3 regions of the Serratia sp. NPDC078593 genome follow, and region 3 is predicted to be linked to each of the others. Evidence: riboswitches for the same ligand, from Rfam matches in the RefSeq annotation. Region 3 holds a riboswitch; each other region holds the start of a gene.
What was found. A riboswitch is a leader RNA that binds a small molecule or an ion and turns the genes downstream of it on or off. The one in region 3 is predicted to bind thiamine pyrophosphate.
Positions count from the first base shown of each region.

Region 1: it holds a riboswitch for thiamine pyrophosphate, as region 3 does, so the genes downstream of both, thiC (phosphomethylpyrimidine synthase ThiC) here and thiM (hydroxyethylthiazole kinase) in region 3, are expected to answer to the same signal.
Region 2: it holds a riboswitch for thiamine pyrophosphate, as region 3 does, so the genes downstream of both, thiB (thiamine ABC transporter substrate binding subunit) here and thiM (hydroxyethylthiazole kinase) in region 3, are expected to answer to the same signal.

Region 1 is NZ_JBNNGK010000026.1:6,444-14,092, forward strand. It holds gene hemE (uroporphyrinogen decarboxylase) at 1-542, opposite strand, end outside; gene nudC (NAD(+) diphosphatase) at 701-1,468, opposite strand; gene rsd (sigma D regulator) at 1,568-2,074, shown strand; TPP riboswitch at 2,114-2,238, shown strand; gene thiC (phosphomethylpyrimidine synthase ThiC) at 2,354-4,291, shown strand; gene thiE (thiamine phosphate synthase) at 4,284-4,934, shown strand; gene ACQKDS_RS18930 (HesA/MoeB/ThiF family protein) at 4,927-5,691, shown strand; gene thiS (sulfur carrier protein ThiS) at 5,688-5,888, shown strand; gene ACQKDS_RS18940 (thiazole synthase) at 5,890-6,669, shown strand; gene thiH (2-iminoacetate synthase ThiH) at 6,669-7,649, shown strand, end outside.
Region 2 is NZ_JBNNGK010000001.1:117,457-125,105, forward strand. It holds gene leuD (3-isopropylmalate dehydratase small subunit) at 1-584, shown strand, start outside; gene ACQKDS_RS00535 (DASS family sodium-coupled anion symporter) at 742-2,214, opposite strand; gene ACQKDS_RS00540 (sugar efflux transporter) at 2,348-3,535, opposite strand; gene sgrT (glucose uptake inhibitor SgrT) at 3,873-4,046, opposite strand; gene sgrR (HTH-type transcriptional regulator SgrR) at 4,134-5,795, shown strand; TPP riboswitch at 5,833-5,985, shown strand; gene thiB (thiamine ABC transporter substrate binding subunit) at 6,030-7,016, shown strand; gene thiP (thiamine/thiamine pyrophosphate ABC transporter permease ThiP) at 6,992-7,649, shown strand, end outside.
Region 3 is NZ_JBNNGK010000006.1:68,950-76,598, reverse strand. It holds gene ACQKDS_RS09030 (peptidase domain-containing ABC transporter) at 1-633, opposite strand, end outside; gene ACQKDS_RS09025 (HlyD family secretion protein) at 626-1,918, opposite strand; gene ACQKDS_RS09020 (hypothetical protein) at 2,078-2,308, opposite strand; gene ACQKDS_RS09015 (hypothetical protein) at 2,374-2,556, opposite strand; gene ACQKDS_RS09010 (hypothetical protein) at 2,616-2,879, opposite strand; TPP riboswitch at 3,444-3,535, shown strand; gene thiM (hydroxyethylthiazole kinase) at 3,571-4,365, shown strand; gene thiD (bifunctional hydroxymethylpyrimidine kinase/phosphomethylpyrimidine kinase) at 4,362-5,162, shown strand; gene gutQ (arabinose-5-phosphate isomerase GutQ) at 5,410-6,381, opposite strand; gene srlR (glucitol operon DNA-binding transcriptional repressor SrlR) at 6,374-7,147, opposite strand; gene gutM (transcriptional regulator GutM) at 7,230-7,586, opposite strand.

The DNA of each region.
Region 1 (7,649 bases), on a different contig from region 3:
AGCAAATGCAGCGTTTGCGGCTCGGCATACATCATCTTTTTCAGTTTAGTGAACGCCTTGCTGCTACCGCCTTCAACCATGTAAGTCGCCAACGTCCACGGACTGCCGGAAAAACCAATCAGCGGCACCTGGCCTTTCAGTTCGCGGCGAATAGTACGTACCGCATTCATCACGTAGCCTAACTCCACTTCCGGATCGAACAACGGGAGTTTTTCTACGTCGGCACGGCAGGCGATCGGCGAGGAGAAACGCGGACCTTCGCCGGTTTCAAAGTAAAGCCCCAATCCCATTGCATCGGGAATCGTCAGAATGTCGGAGAAAAGAATGGCAGCATCCAAAGCATAACGTCGCAATGGCTGCAACGTCACTTCACAGGCTAGCTCGGCATTTTTGCACAGCGACATAAAATCACCGGCCTGAGCACGCGTTGCCTTATACTCCGGTAAATAACGACCGGCCTGGCGCATCATCCATACGGGGGTAACATCCACCGGCTGACGCATCAGCGCACGCAGGTATCGATCGTTCTTCAACTCATTCATTTATCGGGCTCCCTTAATCATCTGCCGCTATTGTATACCCAAAATAATTGAAGATGCATCAAGGTGGCCGGCGCGTCTCCAACGGGGCGTGCCTCAAGCATAGGCCAACGAGCCGATAAGACGCACCCACGCAGCATCAAGCATCATAGAAATCCAAGTTAGGCCTCGCGGCATAAAATCACAGTGTCCTCGATCAGACGCCGAGCCACGGTGCCTGGAGGCGGCAACAACGGTAATCGGTCATAGCGATACCACCCCGCATGCAGTAATTCTTTCGGATCCGGGCACAGCTCACCACTGTGATAATCGGCCATAAACGCCATCATTAAGGAGTGCGGAAACGGCCACGGTTGTGAGGTTACATAACGCAAATTTCTTATCTGTAGCTGACTTTCTTCCATCACTTCCCGCGCAACTGCCTGCTCCAACGTTTCCCCCACTTCAACAAAACCGGCTAACACGGTATGAACACCGCCACGATGGCGAACATGTTGCGCCAGCAGAATTTCATCATCACGGCGAATCGCAACAATCACACAGGGGGCAATTTGCGGATAGTAACGCTCACGACAGTTTCCACACAGGCTGGCACTTTCGCTGCGGCTCAGGTGCATTTCATGGCCGCAGTAGCCACAAAATTTATGTGAACGGTAGAAATTAGCCAGTTGCACGCCACGCCCGGCGAGCTGAAATAAAGCGCGATCGAGATTGAGCAATTGCCGTACTGAGCCCATGTCTTTCGGCATTGACTGACGCACCAGCCACACGGCCTCGCCCCCCCATTCACCGATCTGGCTCGCGCGGCAGCCGCGTAAGCCCATCTTGTCGGCAGACCCTAACGGCAATTCACCGTTTGGTAACCACAGTTTGCTGTCATGACTGACTATCCACCAGCCATTCTCATTACCCGTTAATACAAGTTCCATATCGTTGTTGCACAACCTCCACTTCACTGGCACTCTAGAAATCGATTTTGTTACAATTTTATAACTTACCGTTACTTTTTCTTACTTACGGAGTCAATCATGCTCAACCGTTTGGAAAGCCTGACTCAGCGCGTTGGTGGTAGTAATGAATTAGTTGATCAATGGCTTGAAGCGCGCAAACAATTACTGGTCGCTTACTGCACTCTCGTAGGGATCAAACCGAACAAAGAAAAGCATACGCCGTTGAATGAAAAAGCGCTGGAGAACTTTTGCCATAATTTGGTGGATTATCTCTCCGCAGGGCATTTTCATATCTATGACAGAATTATCAAACGAGTGGAAGGTGTGGGCAGCCCAAAAATGGCGCTGGCTACGCAGATTTATCCCAAATTATGGATCAATACCGAGCAGGTGATGGCGTTCCACGATCGTTACGCCGATACGGAGATCGACCAAGATCTATGCTTAGCATTCCATCACTCGCTCTCAGAGATCGGTGAAGTACTGGCCGCCCGGTTTGCACTGGAAGATCGACTCATTCTATTGGCTGCAGAAAGCTGGGAGCAGAATCACCAAGAAACGGCACCGGACAACGCAACCCAATAGTTTTCCCTTGCAGCTAATAACAACGCCCTTTTATACTGAGGGCTCTTGTCGGAGTGCCTAGCGTCGCGCTTTTTATCAAAGTCGACCAGGCTGAGACCGTTAATTCGGGATCCGCGGAACCTGATCGGGTTAAGACCCGCGAAGGGAACAAGAGTAATCAATCGCCACCGGTAGATTTCCAACCTTAGAAATCCCTCTGCCGATCGGCTAACATCGTTACTCCCTCCGAACTCCAGACAAGCAATTTTCCACTCATCACCACACTGGTAGGAATTTGCTATGTCTAATGTGAACAAAACCCGTCCTCGCAAAGAACAGCGTGAACAAGCCCAACAGTTTATCGATAACCTGCAAGGCGTTGCCTTCCCCAATTCGCGTAGAATTTATCTTGAAGGTTCGCGCCCAGACTTACGGGTGCCCATGCGCGAGATTCAGCTCAGTCCGACACTCATCGGCGGCAGCAAAGACCATCCTCAATACGAACAAAACGAAGCGATTCCAGTTTATGACACCGCCGGGCCCTACGGCGATCCGCAAGCCTCACTCGACGTCCATCGCGGTCTGCATAAATTGCGAGCGGGCTGGATTAGCGAACGCAATGATACCGAAACACTGCGCGGGGTAAGCTCCGGCTTTACCCAGCAGCGTTTAGCTGACGAAGGGTTGGATCACCTCCGCTTCGAGCACTTACCGCAGCCACGTAAGGCGCTGCCGGGTCGCTGCGTCACCCAGTTGCACTACGCACGTGCGGGCGTTATCACGCCTGAAATGGAGTTTATTGCCCTGCGCGAAAATATGGGCCGTGAACGCATACGTGGCGAGGTGCTACGCCAACAGCATCCTGGTCAAAGCTGGGGCGCCAATTTGCCAGACAACATCACGCCAGACTTCGTCCGTCAAGAAGTGGCCGCAGGTCGTGCCATTATTCCCGCTAATATTAATCACCCCGAATCCGAACCGATGATTATCGGCCGTAATTTTTTGGTCAAAGTTAACGCCAACATCGGCAATTCGGCGGTAACCTCGTCCATTGAAGAAGAAGTCGAAAAGCTGGTGTGGTCGACGCGCTGGGGAGCAGATACCGTGATGGATCTTTCCACCGGGCGCTATATCCATGAAACACGGGAATGGATCCTACGTAATAGCCCAGTCCCCATCGGCACCGTGCCGATCTATCAAGCGTTGGAGAAGGTTAACGGCGTAGCGGAAAATCTGACTTGGGAAATGTTCCGCGACACCCTGCTCGAACAAGCGGAACAAGGGGTGGATTATTTTACTATCCACGCGGGCGTGTTACTGCGCTATGTCCCCATGACGGCCAAACGTCTGACAGGCATTGTTTCTCGCGGCGGTTCGATCATGGCCAAATGGTGCTTATCGCATCATAAAGAAAATTTTCTCTACCAGCACTTCCGCGAAATCTGCGAAATTTGCGCCGCCTATGATGTATCGCTCTCTCTCGGGGATGGCCTACGCCCCGGTTCCATTCAGGATGCCAACGATGCCGCCCAGTTCGCAGAGCTGCATACGCTCGGCGAACTCACCAAAATTGCCTGGGAATATGACGTACAGGTGATGATCGAAGGCCCTGGGCATGTCCCCATGCAGATGATTCGCCGCAATATGACCGAAGAACTGGAGCATTGTCATGAAGCCCCTTTCTACACGCTGGGCCCCTTGACCACCGATATCGCTCCGGGTTATGACCATTTCACTTCCGGCATTGGTGCCGCAATGATCGGCTGGTTTGGCTGTGCCATGCTGTGCTATGTCACTCCCAAAGAGCATCTTGGCCTTCCCAATAAAGAAGATGTGAAGCAAGGGCTGATTACCTACAAGATCGCCGCTCACGCGGCCGATCTGGCCAAAGGCCATCCGGGGGCGCAAATCCGTGATAATGCCATGTCCAAGGCACGCTTCGAATTCCGTTGGGAAGATCAGTTCAATCTGGCGTTAGATCCCGCCACTGCTCGCGCCTATCACGATGAAACGCTGCCGCAAGAGTCCGGGAAAATCGCCCATTTCTGTTCAATGTGCGGCCCCAAATTCTGCTCAATGAAGATTTCACAGGAAGTACGCGACTATGCCGCCGCGCAGGAAGCCGCCAAGCCGATCGAGGTATTATCCGGCATGGAAAAAATGTCTGCTGAATTTCGCTCTCGCGGCAGTGAGCTCTACCACAGCGCAACGGCCTGGCAGGAGGAGCAAAATGGCTGATATCGCGATGCCTTTCCCTGCTACGCCGCATCGTCTCGGGTTGTACCCGGTCGTCGACAACGTTGAATGGATCGCACGTCTGCTCGCGGCAGGCGTAACCACCCTTCAATTACGGATTAAAGACTTAACCGACGATCGGGTTGAAAGCGAGATCGTCGAGGCGATCGCGCTGGGAAAAAAATATCAGGCGCGGTTATTTATCAATGATTACTGGCGGCTGGCCATTAAACATCATGCCTATGGCGTGCATCTGGGGCAGGAGGATCTCGACACGGCGGATTTAGCCGCCATTCAACAGGCTGGGTTACGCCTCGGTATTTCAACCCACGATGACGCCGAAGTGGCACGCGCCAAAGCGGTGAAACCTTCCTACATCGCACTGGGGCATATTTTTCCTACGCAGACCAAAAATATGCCCTCCGCACCGCAAGGTCTGACAGAACTGCAACGTCACGTCGCGGATCTGCCAGACTTTCCCACCGTGGCAATCGGTGGGATCGACATTGATCGCGTCCCTGCGGTGCTGGCATCCGGCGTCGGCAGCATTGCGGTAGTCAGTGCCATCACCAAAGCGGCGGATTGGCGAGCCGCCACCGCCGACCTGCTACGGATGATCGAAGGCAAGGAGGTGCGACATGCATAACCCCCCGTCACTGTCCGATCACGAGTTCCTACGTTACAGCCGGCAATTGTTGCTGGAAGACATCGGCCCGCAAGGTCAAGAAAGCATTAAAAATGCCCGAGTACTGATCGTCGGCCTTGGCGGTTTGGGCTCACCCGCCGCGTTATATCTGGCGGCGGCGGGCGTTGGTACACTGTTGCTAGCCGATGATGACACCGTGCATCTCACTAACCTACAGCGGCAAATCCTTTACCGAAGCGACGATATTTCGCAAGGGAAAGCCCGCCTGGCACAACATCATCTTCAGGCGCTAAATCCACTGGTTGAATGCATTGTGCTGGCGCAACGTCTGGATGGAAAGGCACTGCGGGACGCTGTTGAGCGCAGTGATTTGGTGCTGGATTGCAGCGACAATATGGAAACGCGTCACGCGGTAAATACCGCCTGCCTCCACGCTGCCAAGCCATTAATCAGCGGTAGCGCGGTGGGTTTCAGTGGTCAACTTCTGGTGCTCGAGCCCCCCTATCGTCACGGTTGTTACGCCTGTTTATATCCGGAGCAAACCGAACCACAACGTAACTGCCGCACCGCTGGCGTATTGGGACCGGTTGTCGGTGTGATAGGGACATTACAGGCATTGGAAGCCATCAAGATGCTGGCGGGTATGCCGTCCTCCCTTAGCGGCAAATTGCGATTGTTCGACGGTAAGCAGCAAAGTTGGCATACCTTACAGCTGAGCAAAACGCATGCCTGCGCCGTTTGCGGAGGTGAGGCATGAAGATAAGCGTCAATGATCGGCCGCTGGAGCTGACGCAGCCTTTAACTCTCACCGCGCTACTGGAGCAGATTAAACGCCATCAACCGGGCACTGCGCTGGCGATTAATCGCACCATTATTCCGCGTGCCGATTGGGATCACCATTGGGTGCAGGACGGTGATGACATCCTGCTTTTTCAAGCGATTGCCGGAGGCTGATATGTTGCAAATCGCCGATACCACCTTTACCTCTCGCTTATTCACCGGCACCGGTAAATTCTCCACCCCAGCACTGATGCTCGATGCACTACAGGCTTCAGGCTCGCAGTTGGTCACCATGGCAATGCAACGCGTTGATCTACAAGGTGGCAACGACGCCATTCTGGCACCGCTGCAACAGCTTGGCGTACGTTTGTTGCCCAATACCTCCGGGGCTAAAACCGCTGCGGAGGCAGTATTCGCCGCCCGACTAGCGCGTGAAGCACTAGGCACCCACTGGGTAAAACTCGAAATTCATCCCGATGTGAAATACCTGCTGCCCGATCCGATCGAAACGCTTAAGGCGGCAGAAATATTGGTCAAAGAAGGGTTTGTGGTGTTGCCTTACTGTGGCGCCGATCCCGTTTTATGCAAACGGCTGGAAGACGCAGGTTGTGCGGCTGTAATGCCGCTCGGTGCGCCGATCGGCACCAACCGAGGGCTACGAACGCGTGATTTCATCGAAATCATTATTGAACAGTCAACGGTTCCTGTGGTGGTGGATGCCGGTATTGGTGCACCCAGTCATGCGTTGGAAGCAATAGAGTTGGGTGCCGATGCCGTGCTGGTCAACACCGCAATCGCCGTAGCGCACGATCCGGTGCAGATGGCGTGTGCGTTCCGCTTGGCAGTGGAGGCCGGTGAACAGGCACGTCAGGCCGGTTTGGCGAGCCGCCAGCGCTGGGCGGCCGCTTCCAGTCCATTAACTGCCTTTCTCAACCAAGATAGCGAGGTACAGTGATGAACGAAGATTTCAGTCATCGCTGGCAACAGCTGAATTGGGACGATATTACACTGCGTATCAATAGCAAAACAGCGCAAGATGTGGAATGGGCACTCCGCAGTGAAAAAACGACGCGCGAGGATTTTATGGCGCTGATTTCTCCTGCCGCAGCGAGCTATCTTGAACCCCTGGCACAACGTGCACAACAGTTAACCCGCCAGCGGTTTGGCAATATCGTGAACTTTTATGTGCCGCTGTATCTGTCAAACCTGTGTGCGAATGATTGTACTTATTGCGGTTTTTCGATGAGTAACCAGATTAAGCGTAAAACGTTGGATGCGGATGAGATTGAGCGTGAATGCCAGGCTATTAAGGCACTTGGTTTCGAACATCTGTTGTTGGTTACCGGAGAGCATCAAACCAAGGTCGGAATGGATTACTTCCGTCACCATTTACCGCGCATTCGGCACCATTTTAGTTCGTTGATGATGGAGGTTCAGCCATTGTCGCAGCAGGACTATACCGAATTGAAGGCCGTCGGTTTGGATGGCGTACTGGTCTATCAGGAAACCTATCACCCGAAGGTGTACCAACAGCACCATCTGCGGGGTCAGAAGCAAGATTTCCATTGGCGCCTGACAACCCCCGATCGGCTCGGCCGGGCAGGGATCGACAAGATCGGCCTCGGTGCGTTAATCGGGCTATCCGACAGTTGGCGAACCGATTGCTATATGCTGGCGGAACATCTGTTTTATTTGCAACAAACGTATTGGCAGAGCCGTTATTCTGTCTCATTCCCACGTCTGCGCCCGTGCGCCGGTGGCATTGAACCCGCATCACTGATGAGCGAGTCGCAACTGGTTCAGTTGATTTGCGCATTTCGCCTGTTTGCGCCGGATGTTGAGCTGTCACTGTCAACGCGCGAATCGCCACACTTTCGCGATCATGTGATCCCAATTGCGATCAACAGCGTGAGTGCCGGTTCAAAAACACAGCCG
Region 2 (7,649 bases), on a different contig from region 3:
ATACAGGCATCGTGGTGCCATTGGATGCGGCAAACGTCGATACCGACGCCATTATTCCGAAACAATTCTTACAGAAAGTGACGCGTACCGGTTTCGGCCAGCATCTGTTCAACGACTGGCGCTTTCTGGATGATGCCGGCCAACAGCCTAACCCTGACTTCGTGCTGAACAAACCACGCTATCAAGGTGCGAGCATTCTACTGGCTCGGGAAAATTTTGGCTGCGGCTCGTCACGTGAACATGCGCCGTGGGCGCTGACCGATTACGGTTTCAGCGTGGTGATTGCACCCAGCTTTGCCGACATCTTCTACGGCAACGCGTTTAACAATCAGCTGTTGCCGGTGACGTTGAGCGAGCAAGACGTTGATACGTTGTTCAAGCTGGTCGCAGAACACGAAGGCATTGAGTTTACCGTCGATTTAGAAAACCAGACGGTAAACGCCGGTGGCAACAGCTATTCGTTTGAAATCGACAGCTTCCGCCGCCACTGCATGATCAACGGATTGGATAGCATCGGGCTGACGCTGCAACACGAAGCAGATATCACTCAGTACGAAGCCAAGCTTCCCGACTTCCTGAACTGATTGCCAACGGTTCCCGCCAAACGGCGGGAATCGTTGCGGTTGATGGCAACGTCTTGCGATAGCTCGGGGGCCTCAGCTTGGTATAACCGATGGCTTACGCCACAACGTCACTATCGCCACGCGCCCTCTAATAACTGGCTTTGTAGCCGTCCGTTGTTTACCAATAGCCTAACCACTTCCACCACACCCCGCCAATGACTAACCAAATCAGCAGGTTGACGATACTCATCACCAAGCCCGTTTTCCACCACTCGGCCAACGTCACGTAGCCCGAACCAAAAATAATCGGGGCGGTACCGGTGGCATAATGGGTTAACGACATCATCAATGACGATGAGAAAGCCAGAATCAGACCAAGCAACATCGGCGGCGCGCCAAGCGCGATCCCCGCAGCAAAGAACGCAGCAAACATGGCGGTCACGTGTGCGGTAGTGCTGGCAAAGAAATAGTGCGAATAGAGATAAATCAACGTTAACAGCAACGTTCCCCCCACCCAACTCATGCCCATATGGGCAATACCCGTGCCGACCGTTTGTGACAGCCAAGCGATAAGCCCAAGTTTGCCCAAAAACGTCGCCATCATCACCAGCGCAGAAAACCACACCACCGTATCCCATGCGCCTTTGTGCTTTAAAATATCATCCCAACTGAGCACGCCACTACCCAGCAACACCGCCAGCCCAATCAACGCAGCGGTCGTTGGGTTTACCGCTAACGCTGGGCCAAAGATCATCGCCGGAATGCCTGCCCACAACACCAATAACAGCGCAAACACGGCCAGGGTAATTTTCTCTGCACGCGTCACCGCTCCCAGCGACCGTAGTTTTTCCTGCGCGAAGTGCGGCGCATCTGGCGTACTTTTTATTTCCGGCGAATAAAGTAAATAAATCACCAACGGCATCACAATCAACGCGCAAATCCCCGGCACCAACGCCGCCAGCGCCCACGTGCCCCAAGTCAGCTCAACGCTATCGTGAGTACCTTTAGCGATAAGGCTAACCACTAATGGGTTAGGAGCCGTCGCGGTGATAAACATCGCCGATGTGATGGGGTTGATGTTGTAATTCACCAGCGACAGATAACGCCCGATTTTCCCCGACGTGTTGAGAGCGGGCGAAGAACCAAAACTGTCGGCGATCGACTTCATGATGGGGTGAATAATCCCGCCACCGCGCGCGGTATTGCTCGGCGTCACCGGAGCGAGTGTGGTTTCCGCCAGCGTTAACGCATAGGCAATGCCCAGCGTTTTCTTGCCAAACAACGAAATAAAGTAATAGCCAATCCGCCCCCCCAAGCCGGTTTTATTTAGGCTCAGTGAAATCATGATCGAGAAACCAATCAGCCAAATCAACGGATTGGAGAACCCGCTCAGCGCGTCACTCAACGCTGCCGAGGGATTACCGGGATGCGTAACCTGAGTGAGCGCTACCAAGGCCATGGCAATGATCGAAACCGCCCCAATTGGCATCGCTTTGCCAATAATGGCAATAATGGTGCCGATAAACAGCGCCAGTAGTTGCCAGGCATTTGATTCAACGCCGTCGGGTACCGGAATGACGAACCAGATAAATAGCGCAGCGGAGACTGCAATCAAGGAGGGAACCGGTTTGAGCGGCGTTAGTTTGTCCATAACACACCCGTTTTCAACGAAGCGACATCTCAGTGACAAGATGGCCAGCGCACAGCGCGCGGCAAGTGGATTTAGCTTGGGGGAATGGTGTTAGCGCCTCAATGACATACATCAATGATAGCGACATTAGCCATCATACTTCACGTACGCGGCTGCATAACCACAGTGAGAGTGCAGCCAGCAGCACCGCCAGCCAATACACCGCATAATGGCCGAGATTTTCGACCAGCGCACCTTGTAAAATCCCTGCCAGAATCACACCGGTGGAAATACTGTTGGTGAATAGGGTGGTGGCGGCACCTGGCCGACCCGGCATTAAATCCTGAAAATACAGCATGCCAATCCCGGCGATAATACCGATGAAAATGGCATTGAATAATTGTAACGCGATCAACGCCGACTTGAACTGAAACAGCACCAAACCGGCATAAAACAGGATGCCAGCCGTCACAGCAAACAACATCATCTTGCGCTTGCCAAAACGTTTGACCACATATCCCGCCAACAGCATTGCCGGAATTTCCAGCCCAGCGGCAGTCCCCATCAACAAGCCAGCCAACCGCTCTGGCAGCCCAAGATCCTGAGTAATGTACAGTGGCATATCAATGATATACATGGTGTTGCACGTCCACATCAGCATTGATGCCAAGAATAACCGGCGCACATCTCGGTTGCGCCAGGCGCTAGGCGGTGCGATCGGGGATACGTTCAGGCTGCCAGTTTGCGCTTCGCGCGGTACTGACGGCAAACAAAACCATACCAACAACCCGCTGAGGACAAAAATGCCTGCGGCAATCAAGAACATCACGGTAAAGCCGTAGTTCAGCGCCAAAGTAAATGACAACGGTGGCCCAATGACCCAAGCCAATGATAGCTGAGCACGCATTACCGAACTGAACATCACCACTTCACGTGCCGAACTATCGGCATATTCACGCGCCAAGGCAAAAATTTGCGGCATCGCAGTATTGGCGATCGCCGCCAGCAGCACCCCGGCGGTAATCAGCGTCAAATAATCCCGATTAAAGGCAAACAGCGTACAGTTACCAACCGCCATCAGGCAGCAGAGCAAAATCAGTTTACGGCGATCGCCCCGCGTATCTGAACGTTTTGCCAGCAAAAAGCTAACGATAATGCCAGCAACGGCGTTAACGGTATAAAACAGCCCGACCCACAGTGGCCGAACGTTAACCTCCGTCGTCAAAAACAGGCTCAACGTTGGCGCTTGTAAGGCTCCCGCAATACCGGAAAGAAAAGCGACAATCAGGAAAGCAGCAAAAACAGGATTAAAACGGTGCAGCCACCCACGTTTAACATTCATACCCGCATCCCTGATCAGAGGTAAAAAGGTTATGCTACAGAAGGACATGCCGAGAATAAAGCCACGAGAGACGATAAAAAAACCAGTGGGTTACCCCACTGGCTGGTGAAGAGCACCATTACTCAGAAACCGGTTATACCCAAGATAATTCGAGTTGCTTGTAGGCGGCAACTGAATGAGTCCCTGGGAGCATAGCCAACTATGTGACCAGGGTGAAGGAAGGCAGCCAACACCCAAGCAACGTGAAGTATGAAGGGTCTATTCATTATCCTTCACGCTGCACCGTAGCCAGCCTCACAGCGCAGCTCAAATTATTTCAAGTGCCAACCTCTGCTACTTAGAGGCGTTCACGATATTGTTCATCCGTCAGCGTCGGCGTATCCCACTGGGTTAAATGAGCCAGCATCTCCATGCGTGCCTGCGGCGGTATCAACGTCAACCAGTCGGCATGTTGGCGGTTAATCGCGGCGAAATAACGCTGATAAAACTGCTTCGACAATAAAATCTTCATAAGCCGTCCCCCTTTCAATGGATAAAAGTATCGGCGTAATATAGGGAAAGATAAATTGACGAGTTCATCGCGGAGCGTTCCTCTTTTATGTCAACTTCACGCCTGCAACAACAGTTCATCCGCCTGTGGCAACGCTGCCACGGCGAGACCACCGAAACCACGCTGCAAGAACTGGCCGAGGTACTCAGTTGTTCACGCCGCCACGTCCGCTCGTTGCTGGGTGCCATGCAGCGAGAAGGTTGGCTCACTTGGCAGGCGGAAGTCGGGCGCGGCAAGCGCTCGCAGCTCATCTTCAATTACACCGGTCTGGCTCTACAGCAACAACGTGCAGAGGCGTTACTCGAACAGGATCATATCGATCAGTTGGTGCAATTAGTCGGCGATAAAAGTGTGGTACGCCAGATGCTGTTGTCGCAACTTGGCCGCAGTTTCCGCCAAGGTAAGCACATCTTACGCGTGTTGTACTACCGCCAACTCTATAACCTCTTACCCGGATCGGCGCTGCGCCGCTCAGAAACGCACCTAGCGCGGCAGATTTTCAGCGGATTGACGCGAATAAATGAGGAAAATGGGGAACTCGAAGCCGATCTGTCTCACCACTGGCAAGCCTTAACCCCGCTACATTGGCGCTTTTATCTGCGGCCAGTGATTCATTTTCATCATGGCCGTGAGTTGGAGATGGAGGACGTGATCTTATCACTCGCAAGGTTAATCCCTCAGCCACTGTTTTCACATCTCGATCGCGTCACGTCACCAACGACCAATGTTATCGATGTTCACTTACATACCCCTGACTACTGGTTGCCTTGGCTGCTGGGCAGCGTACATGCGATGATTTTGCCGCGCGAATGGCACAATCTGCCGGATTTCGCCCGTCACCCGATTGGCACTGGTCCCTACCGCGTAGTACGTAACCATCAAAACCAGATGAAAATTCACGCTTTTGATGATTATTTTGGCTTTCGCGCACTGATTGACGAGGTCAATATCTGGGTACTGCCTGAGGTAACGGAGGAGTTGGTGCACTCCGGCGTACAGTTACAGGCTGACGACACCGTTAACAACGAGCTGGAAAGTCGGTTGGAAGAAGGGTGTTATTTCTTACTGTTCGATCAGCGCTCAGCGCAGTGTCGCGATCCGGCGATCCGCCGTTGGCTATGCGAACTGATCAACCCTATTGCGTTACTGAGCCACGCGGATCCGGTATACCAACGTTATTGGTCACCCGCCTATGGCATTTTACCGCGCTGGCATCACAACTGTGAACTGGGGCAGCAACCCAAACCGCAAGGATTAACCGAACTGACGTTGACCTATTACGGCGAGCATTCCGAGTTTTACGCCATCAGCGGAGCCATTGAACCCTTGTTAGCGGCGCACGGCATCAAGTTGAATGTGCAAATTATCGATTATCAACAATGGCACCAAGGCGATGCGCACAGCGATCTGTGGCTGGGCAGCGCTAACTTCTATTTACCGTTGGAATTTTCGCTATTCGCAACGCTGTACGAACTGCCATTGATGCAACACTGCATGAGTGAAGATCTCAGCCAGGATGCCACAATGTGGCGAGATAACCGCTTGCCGTTGGCTGAGTTCTGTCAGCGATTAGTGAATCAGCATCATTTGCATCCGTTGTTCCACCACTGGCTGAAACTGCACGGCCAGCGCAGTATGCGCGGCGTTCGCATGAATACGCTTGGCTGGTTTGATTTTAAATCGGCCTGGTTTGCGCCACCGGAAGCATAATCGTCTTTCACCGATGCAACTTACTCTTTACAATAGCGCCGTCTCAACGGGGTGCAGAAACAATTTTTGCTGAGATATACCCACACAACGGCGTTGCGGCCACACGGCAACCACGCCATTGATAAAGGGGATAAACCCGTCGAACCTGATCCGGTCAATACCGGCGGAGGGATTTGAGCATGGCAGCCGCAGCTGCCCTCAGAGACCTTGCCCCTATTATTACAGGAGTGCAAAGTGATCAAAAAATACCTGCCCTGCCTCTTTTTGCTGCTCGCAGCACCCGCATTGGCAAAAGAAACCCTGACGGTTTACACCTACGATTCGTTCGCCGCCGAATGGGGCCCGGGCTCTGCCATCAAAAAAGCCTTCGAAGCAGAGTGCGACTGTGAACTGAAGTTTGTCGCACTGGAAGATGGCGTGTCATTGCTCAATCGGCTACGTATGGAAGGCAAAAACAGCAAGGCAGACGTGGTGCTGGGATTAGACAATAACCTGTTGCACGCCGCTCAGCAGACCGATCTGTTTGCACCTAGCGATATTGATAACAGTAAACTCACGCTGCCCGGCGGTTGGCAGAACAAAACCTTCGTCCCCTATGATTACGGCTATTTCGCCTTCGTTTACAACAAACAGACGCTGAAGCATCCGCCCAAAAGCCTCAAAGAGCTGATCAGTAGCCCACACCCTTGGAAAGTGATCTATCAGGATCCGCGCACCAGCACGCCGGGGTTGGGACTGCTGCTTTGGATACAGAAAGTCTATGGCGATCAGGCACCGCTTGCGTGGCAGCAATTGGCGAAAAAAACCGTTACCGTTACCAAAGGCTGGAGCGAGGCCTACGGTTTATTCCTGAAAGGCGAAGGCGATTTGGTACTGAGCTACACCACATCCCCGGCCTATCATCTGATCGAAGAGAAAAAGGACACCTACGCAGCGGCCAATTTTAGCGAAGGTCACTATTTGCAAGTTGAAGTAGCCGGTAAGCTAAAAGCCAGTAAGCACCCTCAATTAGCGGAACGCTTCATGCAATTTATTGTGACCCCCGCGTTCCAGAATACCCTTCCAACGGGCAACTGGATGTACCCGGTGATCAACACGTCTCTGCCGTCCGGTTTTGAACGCATGACCGTGCCACAAACCGCATTGCAATACAGCGCGGAAGAGGTCGCGAAACAACGCAGCAACTGGATACGCGCATGGCAAACCGCCGTCAGCCAGTGATCCCACGTTGGCTATGGCCCGGGCTAGTGGCCGCCAGCGTTATTTTGCTGGTCGCCTTGCTGGCCTTCGGCTCGCTGTGGCGTCATGCGCCGCAAAGCGACTGGCGTGCTATTTGGCAGGATAGTTATTTGTGGCACGTGGTGCGCTTCACCTTCTGGCAGGCTCTGCTGTCCGCATTGATCTCGGTGTTGCCCGCCATTGCGTTGGCGCGCGCGCTGTATCGCCGCCGTTTTCTTGGCCGCACGCTGCTACTTCGGCTGTGCGCCATGACACTGGTATTGCCAGTGTTGGTTGCGGTGTTTGGGCTGCTCACCGTTTATGGCCGTCAGGGATGGTTAGCAACCCTGTGCGGCTGGTTGAGCGTGGAATATCATTTTTCGCCGTACGGGCTGCAAGGTATTCTGCTGGCACATCTGTTTTTCAACCTGCCGTTAGCCACCCGTCTGCTGTTACAAGCGCTGGAAAACGTTCCGGTAGAACAGCGCCAATTGGCGGCGCAGTTAGGCATGAACGGTTGGCAACAGTTTCGCTTTGTCGAATGGCCCGCACTACGTCGTCAAATTTTACCGAGTGGCGCACTGATTTTCATGTTGTGCTTCGCCAGTTTCGCCACCGTGTTGTCACTGGGCGGCG
Region 3 (7,649 bases):
ATTATTATCTTTAGCCTGAATAACGTGGTCGGTCACTAGCTGTGTACCGACCGGTAGCAGGAGGTTGACGGTTTCGATCACCACTGACAGGAAGAAGATCTTGGTTAAAATGCCTTTGATGCCGCTGATGCTTTTAACCAGATCCAGCAGTTTGACTTTGCTTTTTAAAGTGGCTTTAGTGAACTGGCTATTAGGCCATAATTCCAGAGCGACACCGGTAAAATGCTGGGACATTTCCTTGATGCCAATGACGCGCTTGCCACTTGCTGGATCATGAATGACAAAAGATGAGCGGCGTACTGCAACCAATACCACGAAGTGGCTCATGTCCCAGTGCAGTATGCAGGGAAGTTTCAGTTCTTTAATTTCATCAAGATCTAAGGTTAACGCCCGGCTATTTAGGTTAACCATCGTAGAGGCTTGCACCAGCGTATTCAGCGTTGCGCCTTGGCTCGACACGCTGAATTTATGGCGTAAGTTGTATAAGTCTATATTTAGACCATAATAACCACAAATCATAGCCAAACACGCGAGACTACATTCAGATGTTTCCGTCTGAAGTATTTGCGGTACGCGTTTGATCAGGCCGAAACTCAGCTTCTGAGAAATGAAACCAAATACATCATTACTCATCGATTTTCCCCGTTACGCTATTTTTAATTCCATAAAACGGAACAAACATCCATTGATACAAGGGGCGCTCTTCAAGGAACACGATGGCATTTGCTTTTAATCCGCTTGATAAATGCATTTCTTTTCCTTTATCACTGAACTCCGTGTTTTTTACTGCTACTAAAACTTTATAATAGTTATCTTTGACCATCCCATTATTATTTAATGCAGGGATGTTGTATTCTGATATTTCTTGGTTTGATACAGGAATACTGGAAATTGATTCAATTTTACCAGGGAATTGACCAAATTTCTCTGATGGAAATGCATCATAACGAATATTGATGCTGTCACCCTGTTTAATATAAGGCAAACTGTTGTTTGGAACCCAAATCACCAAGTAGTATTTGACATCGGTTGTTGGCCTGATTTGTGCCAAGCTGCTACCAACGTTGACCATTTGGCCTGGCGTTACGCTCAGTGATTCAACCAGCCCCGTTATTTGTGCGCTGACAATTGTCGTATCATCGGCATCATATTCTATTATTTTTCTTTTTAAATCATGCAGTTGATATTCATACTCTGCTATTTTATTTTCATACTCAGAAGATTGAGTCAGGATTTCGCTTTGCAACTTTGAAATTTGCAAACCTTCCTGAATACTTTGGCTATTCAGGCCTTGGTACCCATTCTGCTGTTGATAGAATAGGAATCGCTGGTTATTTAGCTGATCTTTGGTGATCAGACCTTTCTTGCGATATTCCTCATAACTGGCCATGCCTGCACGCATGTTCTTCACGCCCTCACGTGCACTGGCCACAAGTTTCTTTGTCTCTTCGTGTGATTCGACATATTGTTCTAGTTGGCTTTGCAAGTTGAGTATCGTGATTTTTTTAGATTTTTTTAATTTAGTGATAATTGAGTCAATATTGGCAATCTGCTTGTCTAACGCCTCTTTTCTTTCTGCATTGACATTACCAGACAGCGTCATTCTAGCTACGCTGACCTCATAAAGTGGATCACCTTTATTAACTTTATCACCCAATGCAACATACGCTTTTTTGACATAACCTTGCATGGGGGAGTAAATATTGATGGAGTGCGGGTAGGTTATTATTTCTCCGCTAACGTCAATTCTTCGGGTGTATTCTAAATAGTAAACCAAAAGGAATAATGTTATTACGAATAGGCTGGATAAAAATGCAACCATCCATGCAGGAGCACCATTTTTTAATAAAACCTTTCCTTTCCATTTCTGTTTTTGGTTTTCAATGAATTCCCGACGATAAATACCTTTTCTTTCCATAGAATGCTTATTATTTATATAGATAAGAGCAAATCCAGTATCAGCTCGGATTTGCTCTTATAATAATGTTCTCATCCACCTCTAATCGAGATGATTACAAAAAATGGATGATTAAATACCAGCAGAGATAACGTCAAACTGGCTTCAATGTAACATCAATTAAAGGTAACGACCTTCGTTGAAACCTTTAACTACATTGAATACGAAGTCGGTGAATACTTTAGCACCGCTAATAAAGCCATTAGTGATGCTACCGATGATAGTATTACCAGCATTGTTCATGTCTTTACCGATACCACCAAACAAGCCACCGCTCAGTGAGCCAAACATATCGCTCAGGAAACCAGCGCCAGAAACTTCGTGCATTTCTACTTTAGATAATTCTCTCATAGCTATTCCTTACTGAAATTTTATTTATGAAGTGAATGCTTTGGTGCTATCTTATTATAATAAGATTATTTGCACTCAGTACGTTCTACAGGTTTGCTTTTTGAGGTCACGACGCCGAATTTATCAACGCAACCAACCGTTACATAACAAACTTCTTTGCCTTCAACAATGCTCAGATTGTGGCTAACTTCACAGCCCATTGCGCCACCCAATACTTGCATAGCGACATTTTTTTCAATCTTTTTCATATTAATATCCTTATTAATTATATCTATAAGTCTAAATAGACAACAGATAGTGAAATAACTTATTCTTTTGGCGGAGTAACTGGATTAGCTGGGGCAGCTGGTTTAAATGCATTATTGAAGATTTTACCGATGTTATCGAAGAAACCCATACCCATACCAATGATAGAGCCAATGCTGTTACCAATGTTACCAGCAATATTGCCAATCATACCAGCAACGGTATTGACAGCAAGATCGGTCACTTTACCCAGTGTACCGAAGATATCACCGATCAAGCCAGCACCTGAAACTTCTTGCATTTCTACTTTAGATAACTCTCTCATAAATACTCCATTTTTTACTGATAGATGTGTGTCATTACATGACGATAATCCATGAATTGAATTTTACAACTCATGGACGATTTCTACAGGAGATAGTCACTACAACTTAGGATAAACACTTAACTGCCGGTGAATATTACACTCATTGTTGATGGATTATAAATAGGTTGTGCAATTCAAATGGGAATTTAAGGATAATTCTCAACTTATCACCGAAGTTATTTAATAAAAGTCCCAAAAATACTTTATTTTTATCAAGGTGTGATGAGTTTACAGTAATTATTACGTATTAATACACGGCATAATAAGGCTTTTTTTTATTTTTCATGGGTGAATATCAACATTAATTATCAAAATAATTTATATTTTTGCATGATGTGATAATCTTATCTGTATAGGTTGGCGATTGTGTGTAATAAATAATAAGAGTGATAGCGCTATTTGGTAAGGTAATATTTTCCTAATTATCTATGTGGGGATAATTTAACCGAAGAAAGTGGATGTGGCTATTAGCCCCTTTTGTGATATATGATTGTAGCTAGCAATACGATAAATCTATCATATTCAAAAGACTCGGGGTGCCCGATAGGGCTGAGATTTTACCCGTATTACCTGATCTGGATTATGCCAGCGTAGGGAAGTCTCGATACCCAACCGGTATCTGCCTTCTTAAACGCCGGTTGGGAGGATTATGATCGCTCGACCTGATATTTTACCCAGCGCTTGTGCTGCGGCCAGCTTCAACCTATTCAAACACCATTCTCCATTGATTCATTGCTTGACGAACGACGTGGTTCAGGCTTTGACAGCTAACGTCTTGCTGGCGTTAGGCGCGTCACCGGCTATGGTGACTGAACCGAGCGAAGCCGCGCAATTTAGCCGTATCGCCGATGGTCTATTAGTGAATATCGGTACGTTAACCGCCTCGCGTGCTGAATCCATGTTGGCGGCGATTGAAGCTGCTAATCAGAGTAATAAACCGTGGGTATTGGATCCGGTTGCCGTGGATGGGTTGACTTACCGTACTGATTTTGCGAGGCGTATATTGATGTTGCGGCCAGCTGCAATCCGTGGCAATGCGTCTGAAATTATGGCATTGAGTGGATTACAAGGTGGTGGGCGCGGTGTCGATAGCACTACCGACTCACGGATCGCGTTGCCTGCTGCATATCAATTGGCACAAACCAGTGGTGCCGTAGTTGCGGTGACCGGTTCGGTGGATTATGTGACCGACGGCAAACGCAGTTGGGCGATCCCCGGAGGCGATCGTCTGATGACTCGCGTTGTCGGTACAGGGTGTGCGTTGTCGGCGGTGGTAGCCGCATTTAGTTGCCTGCCGGGTGAGCGAATGGGGCACGTGGCTACTGCGTGTCGCGTAATGTCGTTATGCGGTGAACGCGCGAGTCAGCAGGCTGAAGGTCCTGGTAGTTTTATTCCGGTGTTTCTTGATGCGTTGTACCAGTTGAAAGCAGGGGCGCTGCAATGAAAAGAATCAATGCGTTAACCATTGCGGGCACCGATCCGAGCGGTGGTGCCGGTATTCAAGCCGACCTCAAGACATTTTCGGCGTTGGGGGCTTATGGTACCAGTGTGATCACCGCGTTAGTGGCGCAAAATACGTGCGGTGTGCAATCGGTTTATCATATTGAACCGGCGTTTGTGGCTGCACAGTTAGATTCTGTCTTGAGCGATGTACGTATTGATAGTGCCAAAATCGGTATGCTGGCAAACGCAGACATCGTACGCGCGGTGGCGGAGCGTCTGCACTATTATCAACCGCCGTTTGTGGTGCTAGATACGGTGATGTTAGCTAAAAGCGGCGATCCGTTGCTGGCGCCAGACGCCGTCGAATCGATTCGTTGCGAACTCTTGCCGCGGGTGTCGCTGATTACGCCAAACCTGCCGGAAGCCGCGGCTCTGTTGGCCTGCCCAGAGGCGAAAAATGAGCTACAGATGCGCGAGCAAGGCCGTGCATTATTGGCGATGGGCTGTCAGGCGGTATTAATGAAAGGAGGGCACTTGAGCGAGAGTGAAAGTCCTGATTGGTTATTCACGGCTGAGTTCGAGCTGCGTTTCACTGCGCCCCGTGTTGCGACGCGGCATACGCATGGCACCGGTTGCACGCTGTCGGCGGCGTTAGCCGCCTTGCGCCCACGCCATGATAATTGGGCGGATACGCTGGCGGCGGCCAAAGACTACTTGCAACGCGCGTTACAGCAGGCGGAGAGCCTGGAAGTGGGCCAAGGGATTGGGCCGGTACATCATTTCCACGCGTGGTGGTGAGACTCCTGTAAAGGCTGACAACATAATGGCAGCTTACGGCAACCATCATGCTGGGAACCGCAGCGATACATTGCGAATCAAATCGGTTTGCTTGACGACAACACGCGAACGGCTTGCCGCGGGAGCACCCCTTGGGGCACTAGGCTCGAGTATCTTTGGTTCAATGGTAACGCAGTCATCAACCTTAGTTAGGTATTTCGTCGGGGCATCGCCATCATGCCCCGGCGCCTCACGTAACCGGCGATAATTAACCAATGCCAGCTTGATGCAAATCATGCAGGTTGATGGCACCGACCAATCGGCCATCAATATCTACCACGGGGGCGGCGCTGATATGCTGTTCATGCAGCGCTTCTAAGGCTTCTCCTGCGCGCCACTGCGCCGGTAAACGATAGCCGGGCCGAGTGATCGCTGGGCTCAAGGCGTCATTCAGGCTATGGCCCTCTACCAACCAGCGCCGCAGGTCACCGTCGGTAAAAACGCCCACCACGTTTTGCTGTTCATTGCACACGGCCACCAGCCCCAACCCGGTACGGCTCAGTTCCAACATTGCATCCATCACATTGGCGCTTTCAGCAACGGCTGGCAGTCTATCGCCGGTTCGCATCAGGTGGTGCACCCGATTCAGTAGGCGCGCACCCAAGCTACCACCGGGATGTGAACGAGCGAAATCCTCGGCATTAAATCCGCGTTGGCGCATTAATGCCATCGCCAACGCATCGCCGATCATTAACGTATTGACCGCGCTAGAGGTGGGGGCTAGTCCCATCGGGCAAGCTTCGCGCTCGACGCTAATATCCAGCACGCATTCGGCCGCCAAAGCCAACGGTGACGTTTTACCGCCGGTGATGGCAATCACTGGAATAGGGTTTTCTGCCAATAATGGCAGGATCAGATCCAATTCTTTGGCGTGGCCAGAATAGGAAATAAAGATCATCACATCATCTTTGCTAATCATCCCAAGATCGCCGTGCAGCGCTTCTGCCGGATGCACGAAGAACGCCGGTGTGCCGGTGCTGGCCAGTGATGCCGCAATCTTTTTACCGATGTGGCCTGATTTGCCGATGCCGGAAACCACGGCTTTCCCGCGACAATTTAGCAGCAGTTCGCAGGCGCAAACAAAGTTGTCGTCCAGCCGTGCCAATAGACGCTGTGCTTCGGTAAGTTCAATTTCCAGGGTTTCACGGGCGAAATTAAGCAGGGCGGTGGCGTTACTCATCGGTGTCTCCTACCAGAATAATATTGATGCCTTTGGCTTGCAGTGCGGCGAGATAATCCGGATGGATATCGTTATCGGTGATCAGCGTGTCGACTGCGGCCAGTTCACACACCACGTTCGGGCTTTTGCGGCCAAATTTGCTGGAGTCTACCAGCAGAATAATGCGCCCGGCGGCTTCGCACATCGCTTTGCTGACGTTGTGAACCTCATTAAAGGTTGTCACGCCGGCATTGAGGTCAACGCCGTCTGCACCAATAAATAATTTATCAAAACTAAACTGATGAAAGGCCGATTCCGCCAGGCTACCGTGAAACGACGCCGATTTTTTGCGGTAAGTCCCGCCAGGCATCAAAATGGTTTGGTCATTATCCAACTCCACTAATGCGTTGACGATATGCAGACTGTTTGTCATGACCGTAATGTTATTGAACTGCGCTAAATGCGGCACCATTTGCAAGACGGTGCTGCCCGCATCGAATATCAACGAGTCGCCGTCGTCGATCAATTTAATGGCGGCGTAGGCGATCTGGCGCTTCTTCTCGGTATTAATGTGGGTTTTACGATCGATCGGTTGATCGCCGTCATCGCGGCTGAGCACCACGCCGCCATAAGTGCGGATCACCTCACCTTCGTCTTCTAACAGGGTGAGATCTTTACGGATAGTGGTGCCGGTGGTGGAAAAGTGTTGTGCAAGGGCATCCACGGCGGTTTTGCCATGCCGCTGTAGATATTCAAGGATAGCGGCCTGCCGCTGCTTTGGTTTCATCGCGATTCCTGTTCACAAGATAGGCACATTACTCTCAGTAAATAATTCAATATGAAAGGTAATGTCTTTTACTGTGAAAATATCATGATTCTGCGGCAATCGCTAACGATAGTGCAACTTGGCTGGCGCGATCCTCGGGGAAGATCACATCCGGCAGTAAATCACGGCGATGTAAACCGTGCAGATGTTTCAGTGGTTTTGGTTGGGCAAAAACGGTCAGGCCGCGCATCATCATGCTGCCACACACGCGTTGTTGTGCATCGAACGCCAGTGCCAGCACCACTCGGGGCTTAAAGCGGCCGCCGGAGCGGCCAATCCCAACCGGCCCCAGTTGGCATAACTGGTCAAAAGCGCGATTAAAGCGCTGAATCTGCCACCAGCCGCAGGCTATTTGCCCCAACCAAGCGAGGACGGCAAGAGTAATCAATGCACTGGTCATACGGTTCCTCATCTAATTGCTACCCTTCATACTTCACGTTGCTTGGGTGTGGGCTGCCTTCCT